DNA from 2 places in the Pontibacillus sp. HN14 genome. Region 1 is predicted to be linked to the other one. Evidence: riboswitches for the same ligand, from Rfam matches in the RefSeq annotation. Region 1 holds a riboswitch; the other holds the start of a gene.
The links. Region 1 has a riboswitch for glycine ahead of LQ226_RS00180 (ACT domain-containing protein). Riboswitches for the same ligand answer to the same signal wherever they lie in the genome.
Positions count from the first base shown of each region.

Region 2: another riboswitch for glycine. It lies ahead of gcvT (glycine cleavage system aminomethyltransferase GcvT); the one in region 1 lies ahead of LQ226_RS00180 (ACT domain-containing protein).

Region 1 covers NZ_JAJOLR010000001.1:35,486-47,328, reverse strand. The annotation lists gene LQ226_RS00200 (fumarylacetoacetate hydrolase family protein) at 1-688, shown strand, start outside; gene LQ226_RS00195 (fumarylacetoacetate hydrolase family protein) at 685-1,443, shown strand; gene LQ226_RS00190 (5-carboxymethyl-2-hydroxymuconate Delta-isomerase) at 1,459-1,836, shown strand; gene LQ226_RS00185 (PFL family protein) at 2,627-3,988, opposite strand; gene LQ226_RS00180 (ACT domain-containing protein) at 4,001-4,276, opposite strand; glycine riboswitch at 4,372-4,448, opposite strand; gene LQ226_RS00175 (TrkH family potassium uptake protein) at 4,545-5,849, opposite strand; gene LQ226_RS00170 (SDR family NAD(P)-dependent oxidoreductase) at 6,173-6,925, opposite strand; gene glpT (glycerol-3-phosphate transporter) at 7,176-8,540, opposite strand; gene LQ226_RS00160 (glycoside hydrolase family 13 protein) at 9,061-10,764, opposite strand; gene LQ226_RS00155 (carbohydrate ABC transporter permease) at 10,783-11,610, opposite strand; gene LQ226_RS00150 (ABC transporter permease subunit) at 11,623-11,843, opposite strand, start outside.
Region 2 covers NZ_JAJOLR010000001.1:1,401,305-1,413,147, forward strand. The annotation lists gene gcvPB (aminomethyl-transferring glycine dehydrogenase subunit GcvPB) at 1-1,108, opposite strand, end outside; gene gcvPA (aminomethyl-transferring glycine dehydrogenase subunit GcvPA) at 1,101-2,447, opposite strand; gene gcvT (glycine cleavage system aminomethyltransferase GcvT) at 2,473-3,573, opposite strand; glycine riboswitch at 3,667-3,745, opposite strand; glycine riboswitch at 3,749-3,841, opposite strand; gene LQ226_RS07260 (DEAD/DEAH box helicase) at 3,991-5,661, shown strand; gene LQ226_RS07265 (YqhG family protein) at 5,639-6,493, shown strand; gene LQ226_RS07270 (YqzE family protein) at 6,575-6,757, opposite strand; gene LQ226_RS07275 (shikimate kinase) at 6,808-7,302, opposite strand; gene LQ226_RS07280 (hypothetical protein) at 7,317-7,523, opposite strand; gene LQ226_RS07285 (YolD-like family protein) at 7,654-7,998, opposite strand; gene LQ226_RS07290 (hypothetical protein) at 8,000-8,212, opposite strand; gene comGA (competence type IV pilus ATPase ComGA) at 8,443-9,435, shown strand; gene comGB (competence type IV pilus assembly protein ComGB) at 9,413-10,480, shown strand; gene comGC (competence type IV pilus major pilin ComGC) at 10,496-10,801, shown strand; gene comGD (competence type IV pilus minor pilin ComGD) at 10,794-11,234, shown strand; gene LQ226_RS07315 (hypothetical protein) at 11,218-11,556, shown strand; gene LQ226_RS07320 (competence type IV pilus minor pilin ComGF) at 11,633-11,843, shown strand, end outside.

The DNA of each region.
Region 1 (11,843 bases):
GGAAGCCCTGCGTTTAGACTTCCCTCTATCTGGAAATGTGTACGGGACAGCGATGAACTACAAAGGGAATCTAGATGAGTTTGGCCTATCCCTCCACGAAGATCCATACAAAAAACCACCAGAAGCACCGGTCTTATATATGAAGCCTCGTAATACATTTACAGGCCCAGAAACAAACATCGCCATACCAGATGGTGAAACAGAAGTCGAAATTGGAGCGAGCCTTGCGATTGTGTTCGGCCGTACCACGAGTAAAGTACAAGAGAAAAATGCACTCGATTATGTAAGCGGATACACAATTGTAAACGATATTTCGATTCCACACGAAAGCATTCATCGCCCTGCTATAAAAGAGAAATCAAGAGATGGCTTCTGTGCAGCAGGCCCCTGGATTGTATCGAAAGATGACGTCATAAACCCAGATGACCTCGGCATTCGGATTTATGTAAACGGCGCCCTACGTCAGGAACACTCTACATCTGAATTGGTCCGCCCTGTCGGTAAATTGATTGCGGACGTGTCCTCCTTTATGACTTTCTCTAAAGGGGATGTATTACTAGTCGGCCTTCCACCCGGCGCCCCTCGCGTTCAATCCGGGGATGAGGTGCGCATTCAAATTGATGAGATCGGCGCACTGACGAATCATTTTGTTTCTGAGCATTCGTATGTAAAGGAGGGCAATCGATGAAGAAAGCACGTGTAAGCTATAAAGGAAATGTATGTGAGGCAGTCGTAGAAGGCGATCAACTCGTTTTAGAAACCGGTCAAACAGCACAAGAGTCAGAAGTGGTCTGGCTCCCACCAGTTGATGCCGGAACGATCTTCGCCCTTGGCCTAAATTTCGCCGATCACGCGTCAGAACTCGCTTTTAACGCCCCAGACGAACCACTTGTTTTCTTAAAAGGACCCAATACACTCGTCGGTCACCAAGGGGAAACCCCTCGCCCGACTGACGTGACCCACATGCACTACGAGTGTGAACTGGCTGTCGTCATCGGACGGCAAGGGAAGCATATTACGAAAGAAGAAGCGTACGATTATGTCGCTGGCTATACCATCGCAAACGACTACGCCTTCCGCGATTATTTGGAAAATTACTATCGTCCTAACTTCCGGGTCAAAAACCGGGACAACTGTACGCCAATCGGGCCATGGATCGTCGACCGAGATGATATCGGTGACCCTATGAACCTCGCCCTTCGCACGTATGTGAATGGAGAGCTCGAGCAAGTCGGCAGCACAAAAGATATGATCTTCTCCGTCCCTTATTTAATTGAGTATTTAAGCAGCTTCATGACCTTAAATGAAGGAGACATCATTCTAACAGGCACGCCTAAAGGCCCGACGAAGGTCAATGTTGGCGATAAAGTCGTCACTGAAATTGAAGGCATCGGACGCTTAACCAATACGATTATCGAAGAGCATCCTGCTCCCGTATCCTAAAGGAGGAATGACCCATTGCCTCATATCATAGTGGAATACACCGATAACTTAGCCGATCTAAACTTCCGTTCCTTGCTGAAATCACTAAATCACGTCCTCGTAGAAAGCGACCATTTCCCAACGGGCGGGATCCGCTCAAGAGCTGTGAAGCTAACCGACTATGTGGTCGCCGACGGAACGGAAGATGACGCCTTCGTCCATATTGAGCTAAAAGTAGGCGCCGGACGAAGTGAAGAAGTATTGAAAGCAACGAGCGAGTCCCTATTTGAAGCCGCCAAAACCTTCTTGGACGACTGCTTCAAAGACCGCTACCTCGCTCTTTCCTTAGAAGTGACCGAGTTTCGCTTCCCTACTCAGAAAAAGAACAATATTCATAACCGGTATACAGGCTGAGTGCATCAGCCTGTTTTTTTGTGGGTTTGGAAGTTGGGGTTGTGGGCGGTTTTAGTGTGGTGGAGTGGGTGGGCTTGAGCCAGTTTTCGCTAGCTTGAGCCGCTACCTCGGACTCGAGCCGCTTTTCGCCAGCTTGAGTCGGGTCGTTCGCTTCTCGTGTCGCTTTTCTTGTACTCGAGTCAGTTCGTTCTTTACTTGAGCTTATTTTTTTGATGAGTGAGTCAATTTTCTCTTTTCTTGAGCCAGTTGAGACCTCTCTTGAGTCGATTTTTCTCTACTTGAGCCGCTACCCCGGACTCGAGCCTCTTTTCGCCAGCTTGAGCCGCTACGTCCGCTTCTTGTGTCGCTTTTCTTGTACTCGAGTCAGTTCGTTCTTTTCTTGAGCTTATTTTTTTGATGCTTGAGTCGGTTTTCTCTTTTCTTGAGCCAGTTGAGGCCTCTCTTGAGTCGCTTTTTCTCTACTTGAGCCGCTACCCCGGACTCGAGCCTCTTTTCGAAAGCTTGAGCCGCTACGTCCGCTTCTCGTGTCGCTTTTCTTGTACTCGAGTCAGCTCGCTCTTTTCTTGAGCTTATTTTTTTGATGCTTGAGTCGGTTTTCTCTTTTCTTGAGCCAGCAGGGGCCTCACTTGAGTAGCTTTCTCTCTACTTGAGCCTCGGCCCCCGGACCTCGAGCCTCTTATCGCCAGCTTGAGCCGCTACCCTGCTCTCGAGCCGCTACCCCGCCACTCGAGCCACCCCCCACTCAAACAAAAAAAACTGCCCAAACCAAGTCTGGGCAGTCCACAAAAATCTAGTTTATCAACGACTGAAGAGGAGCAGGAATGCGACCGCCGCGATTCACGAAGCCTTCGCTGCTGTATGGATTAACGCCCATAACAGGAGCGCGGCCTAGTAATCCGCCGAATTCGACCATTTCGCCTTCTTCTTTTCCTGGTACCGGAATGACACGTACGGCTGTTGTTTTCTTATTAATCATGCCGATTGCTGCTTCGTCGGCGATGATGCCGGATAACGTTGCAGGGGAAGCGTCACCAGTAAGTGCGATCATATCAAGGCCTACGGAGCAGACGCATGTCATCGCTTCAAGTTTTGATAGGGAAAGGGATCCTTCCATTACTCCTTCGATCATCCCTTCGTCTTCACTAACCGGGATGAAGGCTCCGCTTAATCCACCTACATAAGAGCTTGCCATGGCGCCACCTTTTTTCACGGCGTCGTTCATAAGAGCAAGGGCTGCGATTGTTCCGTGGGTTCCGACGCGTTCGACACCGATTTCTTCTAGAATGCGAGCAACACTGTCGTTCAGCGCGTTCGTAGGAGCAAGGGATAGGTCGAGAATGCCGAATGGAACGCCGATTCGTTCGGCTACTTGGCGACCAACGAGTTCACCGGCACGAGTAATTTTGAAGACAGTATTCTTAATGACTTCTGATACTTCACCAAGATCCGCTTCCGGGTAACGTTTCAGCGCACTCAGTACAACTCCAGGTCCACTTACGCCAACGTTTAAGACTGCTTCGCCTTCCCCAGTTCCGTGGAAAGCGCCGGCCATAAACGGATTGTCCTCAACTGGGTTACTGAACACAACAAGTTTCGCGCAGGCAATTCCGTTTTGATCCTTCGTGCGTTCTGCTGCTTCACTAATCACGTGGCCCATTTGTTTTACAACGTCCATATTGATGCCAGTTCGAGTCGTCGCAACGGATACGGAACCACAAACGCGTTCTGTGACGCTTAACGCTTCAGGAAGAGAATCGATTAGCGTTTGGTCGCCTTTTGTGACCCCTTTATGAGTGAGAGCGGAATAGCCTCCGATGAAATCAACGCCGAGGTCTTTGGCTGCCTGGTCTAAGGTTTTTGCAACTTCTACGGCTTCAGAAACGGTTGCTTTCCCAAGGATTTCTGAAACGGGTGTGATTGAGATTCGTTTGTTAATAATCGGTACGCCGTATTCTTTTTCGACTTGTTCTGCGACGGTTGTTAAGTCTTTTGCGTATGTCGTAATTTTGTTGTAGACATTTTCTTTTAGCTTCTCAATATCTGAGTCAGCACAGTCACGGAGACTGATTCCGATTGTAACGGTGCGGATATCAAGATTCTCCATTTGGACCATGCGGATGGTTTCTGTTATTTCATTAAATGCAATATTCACGGGGAGACCTCCTTAAATGCGGTGCATAGACTGGAAGACTTCTTCTAGCTGCAGACTAATTTGCACGCCTAAGTTCTCGCCAGTTTCTTGTAGTACTTTTCGGATCGCATCTAAATCATGCGCTTCTTTCACATCGATAATCATGATCATCGTGAAGTATTCTTCAACGATCGTTTGGCTGATATCAAGCACGTTCAATTTATATTCTGCGAGCACGTTTGTCACGTTCGCGATAATTCCGACCTGGTCTTTTCCGATGACGCTTACTACTGCTTTACGTTTTTCCATGATGATCCACCTCTACCTATATTTTCTGTGAACAAAAAAAGAGATCAGCTCTCGCCGATCTCAGACAAACGTACCCATACATGTATTCTGTATGTAAGTTCGTTCCTGTCCGGTTGCCTGAGATCATGAACCCTTCGGCGCCGCTTTACGCGATCTCTCCAGGATTGGCTCCAGTTATAGTGTTACCCATAACCTTCACGGCCACTATTCTTTTGAATAAATGTAATGGTACCAATATGCGTATCGTTGGTCAAGGACTATGTTTCTCTCACCCTGTTAACACGTCTTCTTTTGGATATTTTACCCGGTCCGTACGGTGCCTCGCGAAAGCAAAAGCGAACGTAAGCGGCCCTAATTTCCCTATAAGCATCGTGAGGATGATGGTTACCTTGCCAATAGTCGTCAGGCTGCCCGTTAGACCCATCGATAACCCTACGGTCCCAAAGGCCGAGACGCCTTCAAACACGATGTCCAAAAACGGTGCGTCTTCTGTTAAATTTAAAATAAAAATCGCAACAAGAACGACAACCACACTTCCCATCGCAAGGGACAGAGCTCGTAAAATTAACGGATAAGGAAGACTGCGTTTAAACGTAACCACTTCCTCGCGCTGCTTATAAAACGTGAACGTAGCGAGCACGATTAAGAGGGCTGTTGTAAGCTTGATCCCCCCGGCCGTTGACGCACTTCCTCCTCCTATAAACATAAGGATAATCATATAAAAGAGGGAGGCGTGTTCCATTGAACCGATATCAAGCGTGTTAAACCCAGCTGTTCTTGGCGTCACCGCTTGGAAATACGATGCTTGGATCTGATCCGGAGTCGACATAGATGCGAGCGTGTTTGGGTTGTTGTACTCCAGCACAAAGATCATGAAAAAGCTGATCACGTTAATCCCAATGGTCCCAAGAATCATAAGCTTTGAATGAAGGGAGAGCTGGCTGAAGTCTTTGCTTTTCCACATGTCAAACACAACCGTAAACCCAATCCCACCGATGATAAATAAAATCGTGATAACAAGGTTCACAACCGGGTCTCCGACGTAGCCAGATAAACTATCGGACCAGATTGAGAAGCCTGCATTGTTAAAAGCCGAGATCGCATGAAAGACACTCGCATAAAGCGCTCTTCCCCAGCCTAAATCCGCCCCCCATTCAAGAGTCAAGAAGACAACTGCCATCGCCTCAACGACCAAACTAAAAATTAGCAACCTCTTCGCAAGAGCAATGACTCCCCCAAGCGTATTCTGATTCAGGGCTTGTTTAATTAACAAACGCTCCCGGATGCCAATCTTTCTCCCAAGAGCGAGATAGATAAATACAGCAAATGTCATAATCCCGAGCCCGCCAAGCTGGATTAAAGCCATAATGACGATTTCTCCGAAGGTTGTAAAAGCTGTTCCTGTATCGACCACCACAAGCCCCGTAACCGTCATGGCAGACGTTGAAGTAAATAGAGCATCGACAAAGGAGATCCCCTCCGTAGTTGAGATCGGTAATAAAAGAATAAATGTACCAACTAAAATAAGTGCAAGAAACGTACTAATCAAAATCTGGGGTGGATTCCACTCCATCTGCTTGTCTCTCTTTTTCACCCTAACCCTCCCCCTTCAGGCAACACTTCCAAATAATCTCTATATACTACCCTATTTAACTCCTCCTCACCCCAAAAAGCAACCCTTATTTTAAGACTTCTCATTAGCGCACTAAAGGACTAATGCGTGCCAGACACCCGGTGCTGCGTTAAAGCACTGACGCGTGTCTGACACGCTTCACTGCTCTAACGCAATGGTGTGTGTCTGACACGCTTCACTTCACTAAAGCAAAGAAGCAGAAAAAACGTGAGCGCTTTTACTTTGCGCTCACGTTTCTTATCATATGCATCGTTTGGAAACAATTAGGATTTCGTACTTGTAAAGCCACCGTCGATGCGAATAACGTCTCCGTTAATATATTGAGCTTTAGACGTTAATAAGAAGGCTACGGTTTCAGCGACTTCTTCTGGTGTGCCTAAGCGTTTTTGTGGAATGCCGTTTTCTGCACTTTCTTTCATGTTTGGATTGTTTTCAAAGAACTCTTTAACCATTGGAGTTTCTGTTGGGCCTGGAGCAATCGCGTTCACGCGTAGTCCGTCTTTTGCATATTCAGCTACAAGACTCTTCGTTAACCCGACCATAGCATGTTTTGTTGCGGAATAAGTCACTACGGAATCTTGACCGATTACACCTGCACTTGAAGATGTATTCACAATCGCGCCTCCGCCATTTTTGACCATCACTTCAGCCACATAACGTACGCCATATAAGGCGCCCATTAAGTTGATTCCTACTATCTTTTCGATTTCACTTACTTCTGTATCAAGGAAATAGCCGCCACTGCCTGAAATTCCAGCGTTATTGAAGAAATAATCGATTGTACCAAAATGATTAACCGTCTCATCTACATAGTTTTTCACTTCATCAGGTTTTGAGACATCCGCTTTGATGAAGATCGCATCAACACCTGCTTCTTTTAATTGCTTAACGGTTTCATTTCCGCCTTCTTCATCAATATCTACAACAGAAATATTCACGTTATCTTCTGCAAGGCGCAACGCTGTAGAGCGGCCTAACCCACTACCAGCACCTGTAATAACTGCAACTTTACTCATCTCAAAAACCTCCTTAAGTAGTATCACACCATTACAATTTCCCAAAATGCTTCACACTATAAACCTGGAAACATCCCCCATCCTTTGACGCTGTAAAGAGCAGACGCGTGTCAGACACCCTTTATCGCTCTAAAGCACTACTACGTGCCTGACACCCTTTCACACTCTAAAGCACGACCAGGTGTCTGGCACGCTCCATCGCTCTAAAGCAAAAAAGCAAGCACCTCATAAGGGTGCTTGCTTGATTTTTTTAATGATGTTTTACAACTTCTTGGCCTTTTACGTTCCATGTGAAGGCGAAGAGGATGACGGCTAGTACACAGGAGCCTGTTAGAAGCATGAATCCTGCATCCCAGCTTGCGAATTGTACAATGTAACCAAGTAAAGCATTTGCCATAACAGCACCACCAAGGTAACCGAATAATCCAGTCAGGCCAGCTGCTGTTCCTGCAGCTTTTTTCGGTACATAGTCTAGTGCTTGTAATCCAATTAGCATAACCGGTCCATAGATCAGGAAGCCGATTGCAATTAGCGCTGCATTATCAATCATTGGATTTCCGGCTGGATTTAACCAGTACACAACAACTGCGACAAGAACACCTAGCATAAACACCACGCCTGCTGGTCCGCGGCGCCCTTTAAATACTTTGTCCGATATATACCCACAGAGTAATGTTCCTGGGATTCCCGCCCATTCATAAAGGAAATAAGCCAAACTTGATTCTTCCATATTAAATCCTTTTTCTTCACTTAAGTATGTTGGCGCCCAGTCCAGCACACCATAACGTACGAAGTAGACGAAGACGTTCGCAATCGCAATCGTCCAAACCCATTTATTGTTCAAAACGTACTTAAATAAAATCTCTTTCGTCGTCAGTTCTGTTTCGAATGTCTTCTTCGATTTAGAAGGATAGTCATTACGGTATTCCTCAATTGGAGGCAACCCGACAGATTGCGGAGTATCTCGCATAAGAAGAAAAGCGACCAATGCCACAACAATAGCAACGAGGGCTGGTAAGATGAAGATCCCTTCATATCCAGCAAAACTTGCCCCAAAATAGGTGGTTACAATCGACACACCCGCAATCGCAAGAGGAGCCATTAAGCCTCCACCTACATTGTGTGCTACGTTCCATATGGCAGTTTTCCCTCCACGTTCACTAACACTGAACCAGTGAACAAGCGTACGCCCGGACGGTGGCCAGCCCATACCTTGCACCCACCCATTTAAGAATAGCATGACAAACATAATAGCTATAGACGAGGTGAAAAATGGGATAAAACCTATACTCAAATTAATAATCGCGGATAAGATCAAACCGGTAGCTAAGAAATACCTGGCGTTACTCCTATCCGAGACGGTCCCCATCACAAACTTACTTATTCCGTACGCAATCGAGATCGCAGAAAGAGCCAACCCAAGCTCTCCCTTTGAAAATCCTTCTTCTGTTAAATAAGGAATTGCCAATGAGAAGTTCTTGCGAATTAAATAGTAACCCGCATAACCTATGAAAATTCCTAAGAAAACCTGAAGCCTGAGCTTCTTATATTCAGCATCTACTTGTTCATCTGGTAATCTCTCTTTAGCAGAAGCTGGTTTGAAAAAATCAAACATGAAAACCCTCCTAATTTATTAGCTTGTTGGTTTCATAGAATCTCTATGAACCTTCTAACCGTCCCACCAAGTTAAATCCATGGAACGTTTAGATCCTCCTTTCTAATAAATTTCATCCAAGGTGAAAACAAAAAAGCCCACACTCCTCCAGAACTTTATCATCCGATAAAGCCCCAAAATAGTGTGAGTCTCCGTGTTCTCCGTTCAAAGTATTAACTTGTATGGCACAAGTTTACCCTCCTTTGAAAACGCTGTCAACAAAATATTGAAAATATTTCCCTATATTTCATCCTAATCCGACATTTTCCTACATTTGCTTTCTCCCTATAAAGCAATGACGCGTGTCAAACACCCTTTACTGCTTTAATAAACTACCAGGTGTCAGACACCCTTCATCGCTCTAAAGCACTACTACGTGCCTGACACCCTTTCACACTCTAAAGCGCGACCAGGTGTCTGGCACGCTCCATCGCTCTAAATCAAAAAAGCAAGCACCTCATCAGGGTGCTTGCTTTTTGGGTTATTGTTGGTGGTAGACAACCGCTTCGTAGGGGCGGAGTTTCATACCGTCTTTCGATGCGTCTGGGGCATCGTTGTAGTTGTGGATCATGACAAGGGCTTCTTCAAAGTTTACGTCTTCTGGCCACGGACGCTCGATTGTTTCGCCTGTCCAGTTGGTTACAACGACTAGCTTTTGCCCTTCATGTTCACGCTTATACGCATACACTTCTTCATCTTCAGGCCAAATAAGGGTGTGATCCCCATTTACGATGACCTCATGTTGTTTCCGAAGAGCAATCAGCTTCTTATAGTAATGAAAGATCGAATCAGGGTTCTCTCGCTCTTTCTCAACATTGATCTGATCGTAATTCGGATTCACTTTCAGCCATGGAGTACCTGAAGTGAAGCCTGCATTCTCAGATGAATCCCACTGCATCGGCGTACGGGCGTTGTCACGGCCTTTTTCATGAATCGCTTTTAGAATTTTATCTGGATCATGGCCTTTCTCAACAACCATATCCTGCCAAAGATTTCGGATCTCAACATCCTCATAATCGTCAATCGACGGGAAGTGCACGTTCGTCATCCCGATCTCCTGACCCTGGTAAACGTAAGGTGTGCCCTGCATCATATGGAGCCAGGTTGCAAGCATCTTCGCGCTCACGTCATGATACTCCCCGTCATCACCGAAGCGAGAAACGGAACGTGGCTGGTCATGGTTTTCAAGATAAAGAGAGTTCCATCCCTTATTAAAGAGCTCCACCTGCCAGGTCGACATAATCTCTTTTAGTTCTGTTAATTTCCAATCCTTCTCTTCCCATTTCCCCATTTGACCACCAGGCTGGGCGTCGACATCCATGTGCTGGAACTGGAATAACATCGACAACACGCCTGAATCTTCATTCGTAAACTGTTTGCCTTCCTCAGGCGTAACAAATCCGGTCTCCCCAACCGTTAAGATATCGTAATGGTCAAGCACTTCTTCTTTCATCTCCTGCATAAATTCCATGAAGCGAGGGCCGTTGGCGAAGTAATCGCTGCCCCACTGGAACTCGTCATCAGGTTTTGTCACAGGGGCATCCGGGAGTCCTTCTACTTTTGAAATTAAGTTGATCACGTCCATGCGGAAGCCGTCTACACCACGGTCTAGCCACCAGCGCATCATATCGTACACTTTATGACGGACTTCGGGGTTCTCCCAGTTTAAGTCGGGCTGCTTTTTCGTAAATAAATGAAGAAAGTACTCACCCGTCGGCTCATGGTATTCCCATGCTGAACCGCTGAAGAAAGAAAGCCAGTTGTTCGGCTCCTTCCCGTCTTCATTTGGCGGGCGCCAGATGTAAAAGTCTCGATACGGATTGTCTTTTGACTTCTTCGCTTCTTGGAACCACGGATGCTCATCAGACGTGTGATTGACAACCAGGTCCATAACAAGTTTTAACCCTTTCTCATGCATTGTCGAAATTAAGCGATCCCACGTCTCTAAATCACCGAACTCTGTCATGATGTCCTGATAATCACTAATATCATAGCCATTATCATCATTTGGGGACTTGTAGATCGGAGAGAGCCAGATGACGTCAATTCCAAGCTCAACAAGGTAATCGAGCTTTTCGATAATGCCTTCTAGATCACCGATGCCATCACCGTTACTGTCATTGAAGCTTCTCGGATAAATTTGATAGACGACCGAGTTTTTCCACCATTGTGTTGATTGTCCCATGTTCTAAATCCCCCTCATTTATTCTTTTACAGCACCTGAAGTCAGACCAGAAACAATGCGGCGTTGGAATACGAGCACCATTATAACGAGTGGAACAGTTACAATAACCGTTGCCGCTGTTACTTCTCCCCAAGGAATCGTGTACTGACCCTGGAACATTCCAATTCCGACCGGAACCGTCTTGTGACTTTCCGCTGTATTAATCGTTAAAGCAAATAGAAACTCATTCCACGCTGCAATAAACACCAGGATCGCTGTTGTAAAAATCCCTGGTACAGCCAGTGGCAAAATGATTCTGAAATACGTCTGCATCATAGAAGCTCCGTCCATCTTGGCGGACTCTTCTAAATCGAACGGGATCTTACGGAAAAACGTAACGAGCAACCAGATCGATAAAGGTAATGCAAAGGTGGTATATGGAATAATTAACCCGAGGTAACTATTCGTTAAACCCAAGTTCTTCATAAAAATATAAATCGGCGAAATCGTAGCAATCTGCGGGAACATCGACACCGATAGCACAAGACCTAAGATGACCGTTTTACCCGGAAATTCAAGACGGGCAATCGCATACGCTGCAAAAGCGGCTACGAAAACGGTATAAACTGTTGTAATCGTTGCGACGACCGTACTGTTCCACAAGTAATTCAAGAACGGATAATTCACAAAGACTGATACATAATTCTCTACTGTCGGATTGTTTGTAAACCAATTAAATGCTTCATCACCAAACAATTCAGCTACCGGTTTGACGGAGCTCAATAAGATCCACAGAAACGGGAACATGATGATGAAAATAAATATCGCTAAGAATAGGTAGAAGCCTACCCCTGCTTTTTTCTGCATCCTGATCACTCCTTATTTTTTCGCTCCGTCTCCAAGTAAGTCTGAGCCTAAGAATTTAATGTAGATCATCGAGATAATCGCTACACACACAAACACAATGACCGCAAGTGCCGACCCTTCTCCAAAGTTCGTCTGACCGAACATGACTTTATACGAGAAGAGCGAGATCGTTTCCGTTGCGTTCGCTGGTCCTCCGCCTGTTAAAACGAAAATTAAGTCAAAGACACGGAAGG
Region 2 (11,843 bases), 1.4 Mb from region 1:
CAAAGTCTTTCTCAAGTTCTCTCATCATATAGTTTGCATTTAACACCGCATATTCACTTACTTGTTTCAGACCTTTGGCTCCCATTGTACGGATGTAGGTGTAAGCACGCACATTGATCCCAAAGTTCCCGAAGTAAGGTTTCACGCGTCCAATTGAATCGGGACGGTTATCATCAAATACATAACGCTCCTGTACTTTTGTAACAATCGGTTTCGGTAAGTAAGGCGCAAGATCGCTTTTTACACCTACCGGACCTGAACCAGGGCCGCCTCCACCGTGAGGACCAGTAAATGTTTTGTGTAAGTTCAAGTGAACAACGTCAAATCCCATGTCTCCAGGGCGAGCATATCCGAGTATGGCATTTAAGTTTGCTCCGTCATAATACAATTTGCCGCCGGCTTCGTGAATGATCTCAGCCATCTCTATGATCTCTTCTTCAAACAGACCAAGCGTATTCGGGTTTGTAAGCATAAGGGCCGCCGTGTTTTCATCAACGACGCGTTTTAGATCCTCTAAATCCACCAGGCCTCGTTCGTTGGATTTTACCGTGATTGCTTCAAAGCCAGCTACCGTTGCGGACGCAGGGTTGGTTCCGTGGGCTGAGTCAGGAACGATTACCTTCGTACGGTTGTAGTCCCCATTTGCCTCATGATAAGCACGAATCATCATGAGTCCCGTCCACTCCCCGTGAGCTCCTGCGGCAGGTTGAAGTGTCACTTGATCCATACCGGTAATCGCCTCAAGAGAAGTCTGAAGGTCGTACATTAAGCCGAGTGCACCTTGGACCGATTCTGGCGCCTGCAGAGGATGAATGTGGCTAAAGCCTGGCATCCGCGCAACGTCTTCATTCATTTTAGGATTGTACTTCATCGTACAAGACCCTAATGGATAAAATCCGGAGTCTACTCCGTGGTTTCGCTTGGAGAGAGCAGTGTAGTGACGCATAATCTGCAACTCACTTACTTCCGGGAGATCAGGCTGAGCGTCGCGTACGTACGGAACATCAACCCCAAGGTCCACCTCTGGTACATCTAACTCCGGTAAACTATACCCTACACGTCCTTCTTGGCTGTGTTCAAAGATAAGCGGAAAATCTTCGTTACGCATATACATCCCCCAATTCCTGCACAAATCGATCAATCTCATCCTTTGTGCGCATTTCAGTCACCGCCACTAGCATGTGGCCTCCTAATTCCGGGAAGATCCTTTCAAGATCAAGACCACCAATCATTCCCTTATCCTGCAGCTTTTCATTTAATGTAGTTACGGACCCTTGAACTTGGAGTACAAATTCATTAAAGAAAGCATTGGAATACAAGACCTGGAATCCGGCCTCCTCGAACGCTTTCTTTGCATAGCGAGCCTTCTGCATATTTTGGTAGGCCATTTCCTTCGTGCCTTTTTTACCGAGGGCACTAAGAGCAACAGATGTACCTAATGCATTAAGAGCTTGATTGGAACAAATATTCGATGTTGCTTTATCTCTTCTGATATGTTGTTCACGAGCTTGCAATGTTAATACAAACCCTCTTCGCCCCTCTTCATCTTTCGTTTGGCCCACGAGGCGACCTGGAACTTTCCGCATTAACTTCTTCGTCGTAGCGAAATAACCACAGTGAGGCCCGCCGAACTGGGCAGGGATTCCAAACACTTGCGTATCCCCTACAACAATATCCGCACCAAATTCCCCTGGAGGTGTCAGATACCCAAGAGCAAGAGGATTACTCGAGACTACGAACATAGCCTTTGAATCCTTTAAAATCTCCTGAACGTCTTCAAGAGGCTCAATTTGACCAAAGAAATTTGGATACTGGATGACTACCCCAGCTGTTTCTTCATCTAGTTCATCCCTTAACATCGCTAGGTTTGTCAGACCGTCTCTTGTTTCAATCTCGACCACTTCAATGTTTTGTCCCGTAGCGTAGGAATGAATGACCTCTAAAGAATGAGGGTGTACCGCTTTAGATACGAGCACTTTCTTCTTTCTTGTCTGCCCTGCACTTAGGGTGACCGCTTCCGCAAGCGCCGTACCCCCATCATACATGGACGAGTTAGATACTTCCATTCCCGTTAATTCAGAGATCATCGTCTGAAATTCGAAAATGGCTTGCAGTTCTCCCTGGGAGATTTCCGGCTGATACGGGGTATAAGCTGTATAGAACTCTGAGCGAGAAAGTACATGATCTACAATAGAAGGAATGTAATGATCATAGACACCTGCACCTAAGAACGACGTGTACTCTTTCGTATTCACATTTTCCCCTGCTAGTTTGGAAAGCTCTTTTATTAACGCAGGCTCACTTGCAGCTGGCTTAATGTTTAAGTCTCCTTCAAATCGCACTTTTTCAGGAATATCATTAAATAATGCATCTGTTGACTCAACGCCAATGGCCTCTAACATGGAACGCTTATCTTGATCTGTCATTGGTAAATACCGAAATGTCATCGTAAAACCTCCCTCTCCCTTATGCTTACCTTTTATAAAATGGCGTTGGAATAACCTTTGCCTTTAAGAATCGTTTACGCACCTGAACAAGTAGTTCAGTGCCAGGCTCTGTATAGTTTAATGGAACGACCGCAAGGCCAATATTCTTCTCAAGTGTTGGAGATTGAGTACCGGTTGTAACAAATCCAACTTCCTCGCCCCCGTCAAACACTTTATACCCATGACGAGGGATGCCTTTGTCGATCATCTCTAAGCCAATTAGTTTCCGGTCTGTACCCTCTTCTTTTTGTTTTTTCAGGGTCGCTTTCCCGATAAAGTCACCGTCTTTATCGACTTTAACAGCAAATCCAAGTCCCGCTTCAATTGGCGTAATATCCGCGCTTAATTCCTGTCCGTATAAAGGAAGCTTCGCTTCAAAGCGAAGCGTATCTCTGGCGCCTAGACCAACCGGTAGTAAACCATCCTCTTTCCCTTCTTCAAGAATCGCTCTCCAAAGGGCCCCACCTGAATCTGGATGGATATAAATTTCAAATCCATCTTCCCCTGTATAACCTGTTCTTGACACGATCGCATCGTGTTCTACTCCATGAAAGGAAACATCTTGTAAGAAGCGGAAGAATTTGATTTCAGAGAGGTCTTGATCTGTTAATCGCTGCAAAATCCCTTCAGCCTTCGGGCCTTGAATCGCAAGCTGCACATACTGATCAGACACATTATGAAGGGTTGCCTCTTCTGTCAAGTTCTCCTGAAGCCAATTAAAGTCTTTCTCTGTATTGGCTGCATTCACAACGAGTAAATAGGATTGTTCTTTCAATTTATAAACAATCAAATCGTCGACTGTTCCACCGTCTTCATAACACAAAAATGTATATTGCGCTCGGTTCGGCGTGAGTTTCGTGACGTCATTTGTAAGCATCTTTTGCAAATAGGCTTCCGATTCTCTACCTTCTACCACTATTTCACCCATATGAGAGACATCAAATAAACCCGCATGCTTTCTCGTAGCGTGATGCTCTTCTTTAATCGATGAAAATTGAACCGGTAAATCCCATCCACCAAAATCAACGGTCTTCGCTCCCCAATCCCCATAATGCGGATGGAGTGGCGTACGTTTTAAATCAGCCATTTCATTACCCCCTATGTACATAATCGTTCGAACTTGCGCTATTTTTCTGAAAATTAAACATAAAAAAACAGAGAAGGCACAATTCGTGTCATTCCCTGTCCATTCACCAGAAAGTTTCGCAGTTTACTTGCTGCTTTCTTCTTGGGTGGCCTTCTATAGGCACTCTCCAGAGGTGCGTCCTACAAGAGTCTTTTTGCCTGAGAGATTCACATTGCTGTTTGCTCCTTCGGCGCCGCCTGAAATCCGCGGTCTCTCCTCTTGTAATCATTCGCCATAATAATATTTTCATAAATGGTTCATACTAATTCATAAACGTTACGGAATAGTAAACACTAGTTTACAAATTCACTGTCATTATATCACACGGTTTTTACACTGTGCACAAAAATTTATTGCTTTTTAAAGGAAGGGTTATGCATGAATCCATCGATCCAGATTGACACTTCAATTGATCCAATGGTAGCAACCAATTTGCAATCAGAAGGCCCTTTTGCCTCATGGGAATTGTTTCAGATGGCTTACGAAACATCGAAACATGTCGCTACCCCTGAATTTAAAGGCCTTCAATCACCAACTTACCTGCCTCACGTCGAATTTCTCCCCCATCAGCTAAGCTGTGCAGAACAAGTCGTGGAAGAAATGAATGGGCGAGCGATTCTCGCAGACGAAGTAGGCCTTGGTAAAACCATTGAAGCCGGGTTAATTCTAAAAGAGTACATGATTCGGGGACTTGTGAAGAAAGTCCTTATTCTAGCCCCCGCATCCCTTGTGAACCAGTGGGTACAAGAGATGAATTCAAAATTTTATATCCCTGCAGCCGCTCAACGAAAATCAGCTATTTGGGACTATGATGTTGTAGTATCTTCCATTGATACAGCCAAACGAGCGCCCCATCGTGAGAAAATACTAGAAACAGAATATGATCTCATTATTATTGATGAGGCACACAAGTTAAAAAATCATAAAACAAAAAACTATGAATTCGTCAGATCTCTTAAGAAAAAATATTGTCTCCTGTTAACCGCCACACCTGTTCAGAACCATCTCGTCGACATCTTTAACCTGGTTTCCATTTTAAAACCAGGTCATTTAGGAAACTATGAAGATTTCACAAAACGCTTTGGACGAAATCGAAACCAACTCTCGAATGACGAGCACTTGAAAGAGCTCGTCAAAAAAGTAATGGTCCGCAACCGCCGAGATGAGACCGGTGTCGACTGGACGAAACGGAAAGTTGAAACGATTTACATTGATTTCACCGAAGAAGAAAAGAAAGCCTATGAGAAGCTGTCGGAAGTCACAAGCGGCGGGATGGCTTTCTCAAATATCGTTTTGTTACGAGAATTGTGCTCAAGTCGGGAAGCGTGCTTCCTTTCTATACAAAGCATGTTGAAGAATGAGGATATTCATCCTTCACGAGCAGAACAACTTCAAGAGATGATTGGCTATATTGAGAAAATGCCTCATCACGCAAAAGCACAAAAAGTGGTCGATTTAATCTCAAAGACGGATCAGAAATTCATTATCTTCACCGAATACAGAGCATCGCAATACTACCTGCAGTGGTACTTGAAGCAACATGGCATTACTTCCGTGCCATTTAGAGGTGGTTTCAAGCGAAGTAAGAAGGATTGGATGAAGCAACTCTTCCAAAATCATGCCCAAGTCTTAATCGCGACAGAGGCGGGTGGTGAAGGGATCAACCTGCAGTTTTGTAACAACATGATTAACTACGATTTACCTTGGAATCCAATGCGTCTTGAACAGCGAATTGGACGGATTCACAGGTTTGGCCAGAAAGAGGATGTGAACATTTATAACTTCGCGATCCGGGACACCATTGAAGAACATGTTCTGTCTCTTCTTTACGAGAAGATCCATCTATTCCAGAGAGTCGTCGGAAACCTCGATGCGATCTTACAGAAGCTAGAGCTTGATAACTTAGAAGATGAAATTCAGTCTATCTTTACAAACTCCGCTTCTGATGGAGAAATGAAAGTTAAGCTTAACAACTTATCATCCGTGATATCCTACGCGATGGAACAAGACCAGGAGGTGGAAATGGATGGAACAACAGGCGCTTCATAACTTCTTACACCGGTATTTCACTGCTAATGAATGCTCCATCATAGAGGATCATGATGGTGTGATGAAAGTTCAGTTAACAGAAGAACAAGATGAAGTACTCATGAATCGCCCCTTCTATTGGAATTACGTTAAACGAGTGAACGGGAAAGGAATTCCGATGCAAGTAACGTTTATCACCAATCCTAATCGCCGGGAAGACAAAGGAGAGTGGGTACATTTCGGATCTCCTCGTATTCATCAGATGTTTAAAATGTTACGAAACAAAGGGCAACTAACCAGGCAATATGAACAAGTGGAAACTATACAACAAACAAGCCTTACTCCCTGGCTGATCCTGAACGCTTCCATTCATTTCAAAGGAACGCAAAAACGTCAGGAAATTGTCTCGTTAGGCCTTCAATTAATTAACGGAACGATAATCCCTGAGTTTATGGACCGGTTAGATTCTGTTACGCTTTCCCCTACCATTCCAGATTACTGTTTCACATTGTCACCAATTATCAAGCTTCCAAGTGCTTTAAAGCGAATCGAAGCTTATATACACGGGAACGTTATGAAGCAAGACCTATCCTTTGGGGAAGAAGCTTTGCGATTATTACAAGAGGAACAGCAATTGCTTGACCATTTTTATAAGAATGATCTTTACGAAGATGAGGGAGAAGAGGAGAAGGAATCTGCTCAAAAGAAAGCAGAAACAAGAGAACGACTCGCAAGGGAACAAGATGCGCTGCAACAACGATACGAGCCAACGGTTAAAGTAGATGTTATCAACGCAGGGATTCTTTACATGACCCACTCCACATCTGCTTCCATGATTAAAGGACGCCCATAACCTCCTCTTTTATAACAAACAACATAAAAAAGTCGTATGTTCTACTAAAGGAACATACGACTTCTTATGCAATGGGGAACATTAATGCTGTTTCTTGTTAAACATAAACTTAAGAGCAAAAGGGAGCACCCCAAACCATTTTGAGCTTAAGGCTGCTTCTTGCTGTTTCTTTTGTTCTTTTCGTTTTTTTCGTTCTTCTTCGGGTAAATCCATGTACTTCACAATTTCTTGCGTCATAAATTTTACATAGTCATTTCCTGACATAGTCACTCACCTCTCATCGGGTGTATGTCAGTAGTATTACCGAAAAAGTCCTATTTTATAAGAGGTTCTACTTGATGCACGATTTCATGAATCGTGCGATCATTCGTCGTGATGGTTACGTCAGCCCATTCTTTGTAGATAGGCAGACGTTTCTCATATAAAGCCTGCCTTTTAGAATGATCCTGGTTCCAAAGGGGCCGATTAGGATCCTCTTTGAGACGCTCAATAATAGAGGCGAAATCTGTATGTAAATAAACTGTGGTACCTGATCGTTTCATAACAGAACGGTTCTCCATCGTTTCGATAATCCCACCACCTGTTGCGATTACCGCACCTTCCGTTTCTACACTTCTTAATGCCTCAGCTTCATATTCTCGGAAAGAGGATTCTCCCCCTTCAGCGAAAATCTCCGGAATCGATTTGCCGGCCCGGTCTACTATGGTCTGATCTAAATCAATGAAGGGCATTTTTAGGTGCTCAGATAGAACAATCCCAACGCTTGATTTCCCACTTCCCATAAAGCCAATTAGGTAAATGTTTACCAACTCTGTTCCTCCTTTTAGTGCATCGGCTGATCTAACGTAGCCTGAATTAACGTCATTAAACGAGGGGACACAGAGTTTGGATCCACCATTCCGTCTTTTTCTGTTTTCACTTGCATAAGGTCCTTTAAGATCTCTTGTTGAGCCTCCCCAAGGTCAACGCCACCTTGTTCTAGCGCATACTTCAACGCATATACTCGTTCATGTAATACTTCCCGGTCCATATGATCCGCTCCTTATTCTTGTTTCATTTATCTTATCACAAGAAACAAGGGTAACGACAGATTCAGCTTCGAGTGTTCAAAAATCCTCTCTGCCTAAAAAAAGATCATCACATTGATGATCTTTTTTTAATCAAACGATAAATACTTCCGTCACATCACGTAAACGAATCGTATAGGTATGTTTTGTCGATTGATCTACAACGTTCAAACGCTTATTGATTCGATCCACACTTTTGATTTTCACTTTCTTTTGGTTGTAATCAAACCCATTATGGTATTTAATCTCCACTGTGAGATGATCGTTCCAAGCCCGGTGCAACTTAAAGTCAATTTCAGCAGCCTGGTCTTCTGCCAACATTCCTCTTTCAACTCGTTCATCCTCTTTCCACACTTCCTTCAGCATTTTCACATGTTCCGGAAGCATCATAGAAGTCCACTTAATAGTCCCTCTATCTCGCAATCGGTCGTCAGCCATTTTATCCCACCTTCTTCCGGAGAGGACCAATGGAAAGGATGCTACTCCGATTAAACTTCCTCACCTTTTTCTTGTTATAGCAATAAGCCAAGATCCATTCTTCATCTACATTCATTATTCTGATTCTCCTTTGAGAAAGTTGACCTTCTTTCGATAAATAAATCATTTCAAGAATGCTCCGGGTTTCTTTCGCCTTTATAAGTAATCCTTCCATTTGTCATCCCTCCTACATTCCATTATACGAACATCTGTTCTTATTATAACCAAAACTTCATTAAAGTTAAACGCAATTTTTCAATTTCCATTAACTGTTGGTTTTTAGAATGAAAATGTTCTTTAGAAGAAGCCAATATGTCCCCTCCCCAAAAAAGTTCAAAAAAAAGAAGGATTCCCCCTATTCTTGTCGAAACCTTAATCAAACCAGTATAGGAGGTGTTTCATGGATTGAATTTTGTCACCCAGCAGTCTGAAGAGATTTTATCTAGCGCGACCAGTAAGCGTTCCTCTGATATTCACTTTTGCCCGGAAGGTGATTCGGTTCATATTTATTTCAGAATCGATGGTTATCGCACCTTTTCCTCCTCTCTCTCACGCCAGCAGTACGCGCCACTACTTTCTTACTTTAAGTTCACATCAGGTATGGACATCGGAGAAACCCTTACGCCCCAAGACGGGAAATCCCAGTATGTAAATGGCACCCATTCGTATGATCTACGCCTTTCTACTCTCCCCCTTGATGAGACAGAAAGTCTTGCCATCCGCATTCTCCCTCAAAAAGAAGACCTGCCGCTCGAGTCTCTGTTCTTATTTCCATCACAAACGACTCATCTCAGAAAATGGATCGGCCAGCAAACCGGAATTATCCTTTTCACAGGGCCAACCGGGAGCGGGAAGACGACCACCCTCTACGCATTACTTCAAACGTTACTAAAAGAACAATCCTACCAAACCATTACCCTAGAAGACCCGATTGAGCAAAAGCTCCACGATATCTTACAAGTTCAAGTCAACGAAAAAGCAGGGATGGATTACTACGCCGGATTAAAAGCCGCCCTCCGTCATGACCCGGATATTTTAATGCTCGGAGAGATTCGAGATGAAAAGACCGCTCAGTTTGCCTTCCACGCCGCTCATACAGGTCATCTTGTTCTAACGACCCTTCATGCCAGAGATGCATATGGCACGATTTATCGTCTATTAGAAATGGGGATCTCCAGAACGGACTTAGAGCAAACGTTAATTGCCATCGCCTCCCAACAGTTGCTTCCTATTGCAACCTCAAACCCTCTCAGACAAAGTCGTGCTGCCATTGTTGAAATGCTTGACGGCCCCCGGTTACAAGCTGCCTTAAATGGACATTCCCCTCACGAATCCGTTTCTTATCATTCCTTTTCTTATTTAAGGAGGAAAGCTTATGCTCTCGGATTTACTACCTAATACACGTAGATGGGTGTCAGGAGTCCGACCTTCCTCTATTAAGATGAAGATCCAGATTCGATTGTTACAACGACTATCTCACCTACTGAGCAGAGGATATTCTCTGCAGCACTCTCTCGAAATCTTATCTTTTGATTCAAGCTTGCACCCACCTATAAAACGGTTGAAACACCACCTGCTAGAAGGCGTATCTTTAGAAGACGCGTTAGAAGAACTCGGGTTTTCTAAATATGTCGTCTCCTTTTTGCACGTCGCGAAAATGGATAACAAAATTGAAGATGCTTTGATTAAAGGGAGTAACCTTCTCCTTAAACAACAAACTTACCAAAAGAAGTTCGTTACACTGATTCGCTATCCACTCGTATTATTTTTTCTCTTCATTGGGCTTATGGTTTTTACGAAGCAATTTCTCCTTCCTACTTTTTTGCAACTTTATGCTTCAATGAATTATGAATCCGCCAAGATTACACAACTGATCAAAGGGTTGAACCTCTTCACAAGCCTCTTGATTTGGCTCTTTCCTATAACTGCAGGTGCGGCCGGTATCTGGATGTGGGCTAAACACAAGCTAAGACCAACACAACTCTCCCGTCTATATGAACGTCTCCCTCTCATAAGGGACATCATTACGTTACAAACCACATTTTTGTTCACCTATCACTTCGGTTGCCTTCTTCAATCAGGGGTGTCTGTAAGAAAGAGCCTTTCTCTTTTATCCACCTCTCCCCATTTTCCGATTCTTCATTTAGAAACGAACACTCTTTATCAAGAATTAGAGAACGGAAGCTCTTTATCATCAAGCATTCGAACATGTTCATTTTTGAAAGAAGATCTGGCTACTCTGATTCACCAGAGCCAGAATGAAGGAAAGCTCTCAGATGATTTGATCGTTTATTCAGAATGGATCATCGAGGAGATTGAACAAAAAGCAAGCAAGTTTCTCTCGTTCATACAACCTGTTATGTTCCTCTTACTCGGTATTAGTATTCTGTTTATTTACTCCTCGATCATGATGCCAATTTTTGAATGGATGAAAACGATGTAGGAAAGGATGGATCTAATGAAGAACCAAAAAGGGTTTACATTAATCGAAATGCTCATTGTCCTCATGATTATCTCCACCCTGCTGCTTGTGACCATACCAAACCTCGCTTCAAATAATTCCATGGTTGAAGCCAAAGGATGCGAAGCTATGGTGAAGCTGGCTGAAACGCAGGTCCAAGCTTATAAAATTGAAAATAAAGCCATGCCAACAGATCTTGAAACTCTTGTCACAGATGGGTACCTGCAGCAATCGACTTGCCCAGGAGGAGAAACGCTTACCCTAGAGACAGACGGAACGGTTACGCCAGGAAGTAATGAATAAAAAGGATGAGGGTTTTACGTTGATTGAAATGATGATCACGCTAAGTATCTTCGGTGTGCTGTTAAGCTGCACAATTCTATTAACAGACCGATTGTTCGTCAGGGCCCAGGAAGACCTCTTTTTGAAGCAGTTTTACGAGGATGTTCTCTTTATGCAGCAAGAAACGATGACGAAGCAAAAAAGGTACGAGCTTGTCTTTTTTGAATCACAAGGGGAGTATCGGATTTTTACGGAGGGGTATACAAAAGTTCTCCTATCAAGGTCTGTTCCCTCGCGTTGGTCGATTAAGATGTGGACGCTAGAAGACCCTATTGAATTTAAGTTTGACGGACAAACGGTTCACCCAGGGAAGTTTGCTTTCAAGTCTCCCCACAGCACCTTCTTGATTACATTTCCTTTTGGGAAGGCACGTTTCTATGTTACAGAACAATAAAGGATTTCTACTATTAGATGCTTTGTACAGCCTTAGTTTACTTCTCCTCCTCACTTTAACGCTATTTCCTGTTCTGCAAATTGTATTATCTAAACAATATGAGTTAGAAACAAAGCGAAACATGGCCCTCTCCCTCCATAACGAATTAACACGGCTTAAAGACTCGTCTGCTCTCAGGGAGAAGGAGATCACTGTAAACGGAGTAAGAGGGACTATTACGTTAGAAGAGCAAGCAACTGAGTTAATGGGATGTATAGCCTGGCAAACTCCGTCAAAAGGAGGAGAGGACCATCTTTGCTTTTATATCCCTCCTAAAAGATAGTAAAGGATTCACGATTATTGAAGCTCTCTTTGCTTTACTCATTTCCCTAACCATCACACTCTTGCTCCCAACGCTTATGCAAGTACTTACTACCACTCACCAAACAAGTTTTGTGGAGGATACTAAGATGCAGCAGTTCTTCTTGTTTATCCAAGAAGAAGTTTATAACACAGAGAAAATCCACGTGATTGAAAATGGAGTTCAGTTCGTTCATTACAGCGGGAAAGTAGTGACCATTAAACAAAGCGGGTCGAACATGATTAGACAAGTGAATGACTCTGGGCAAG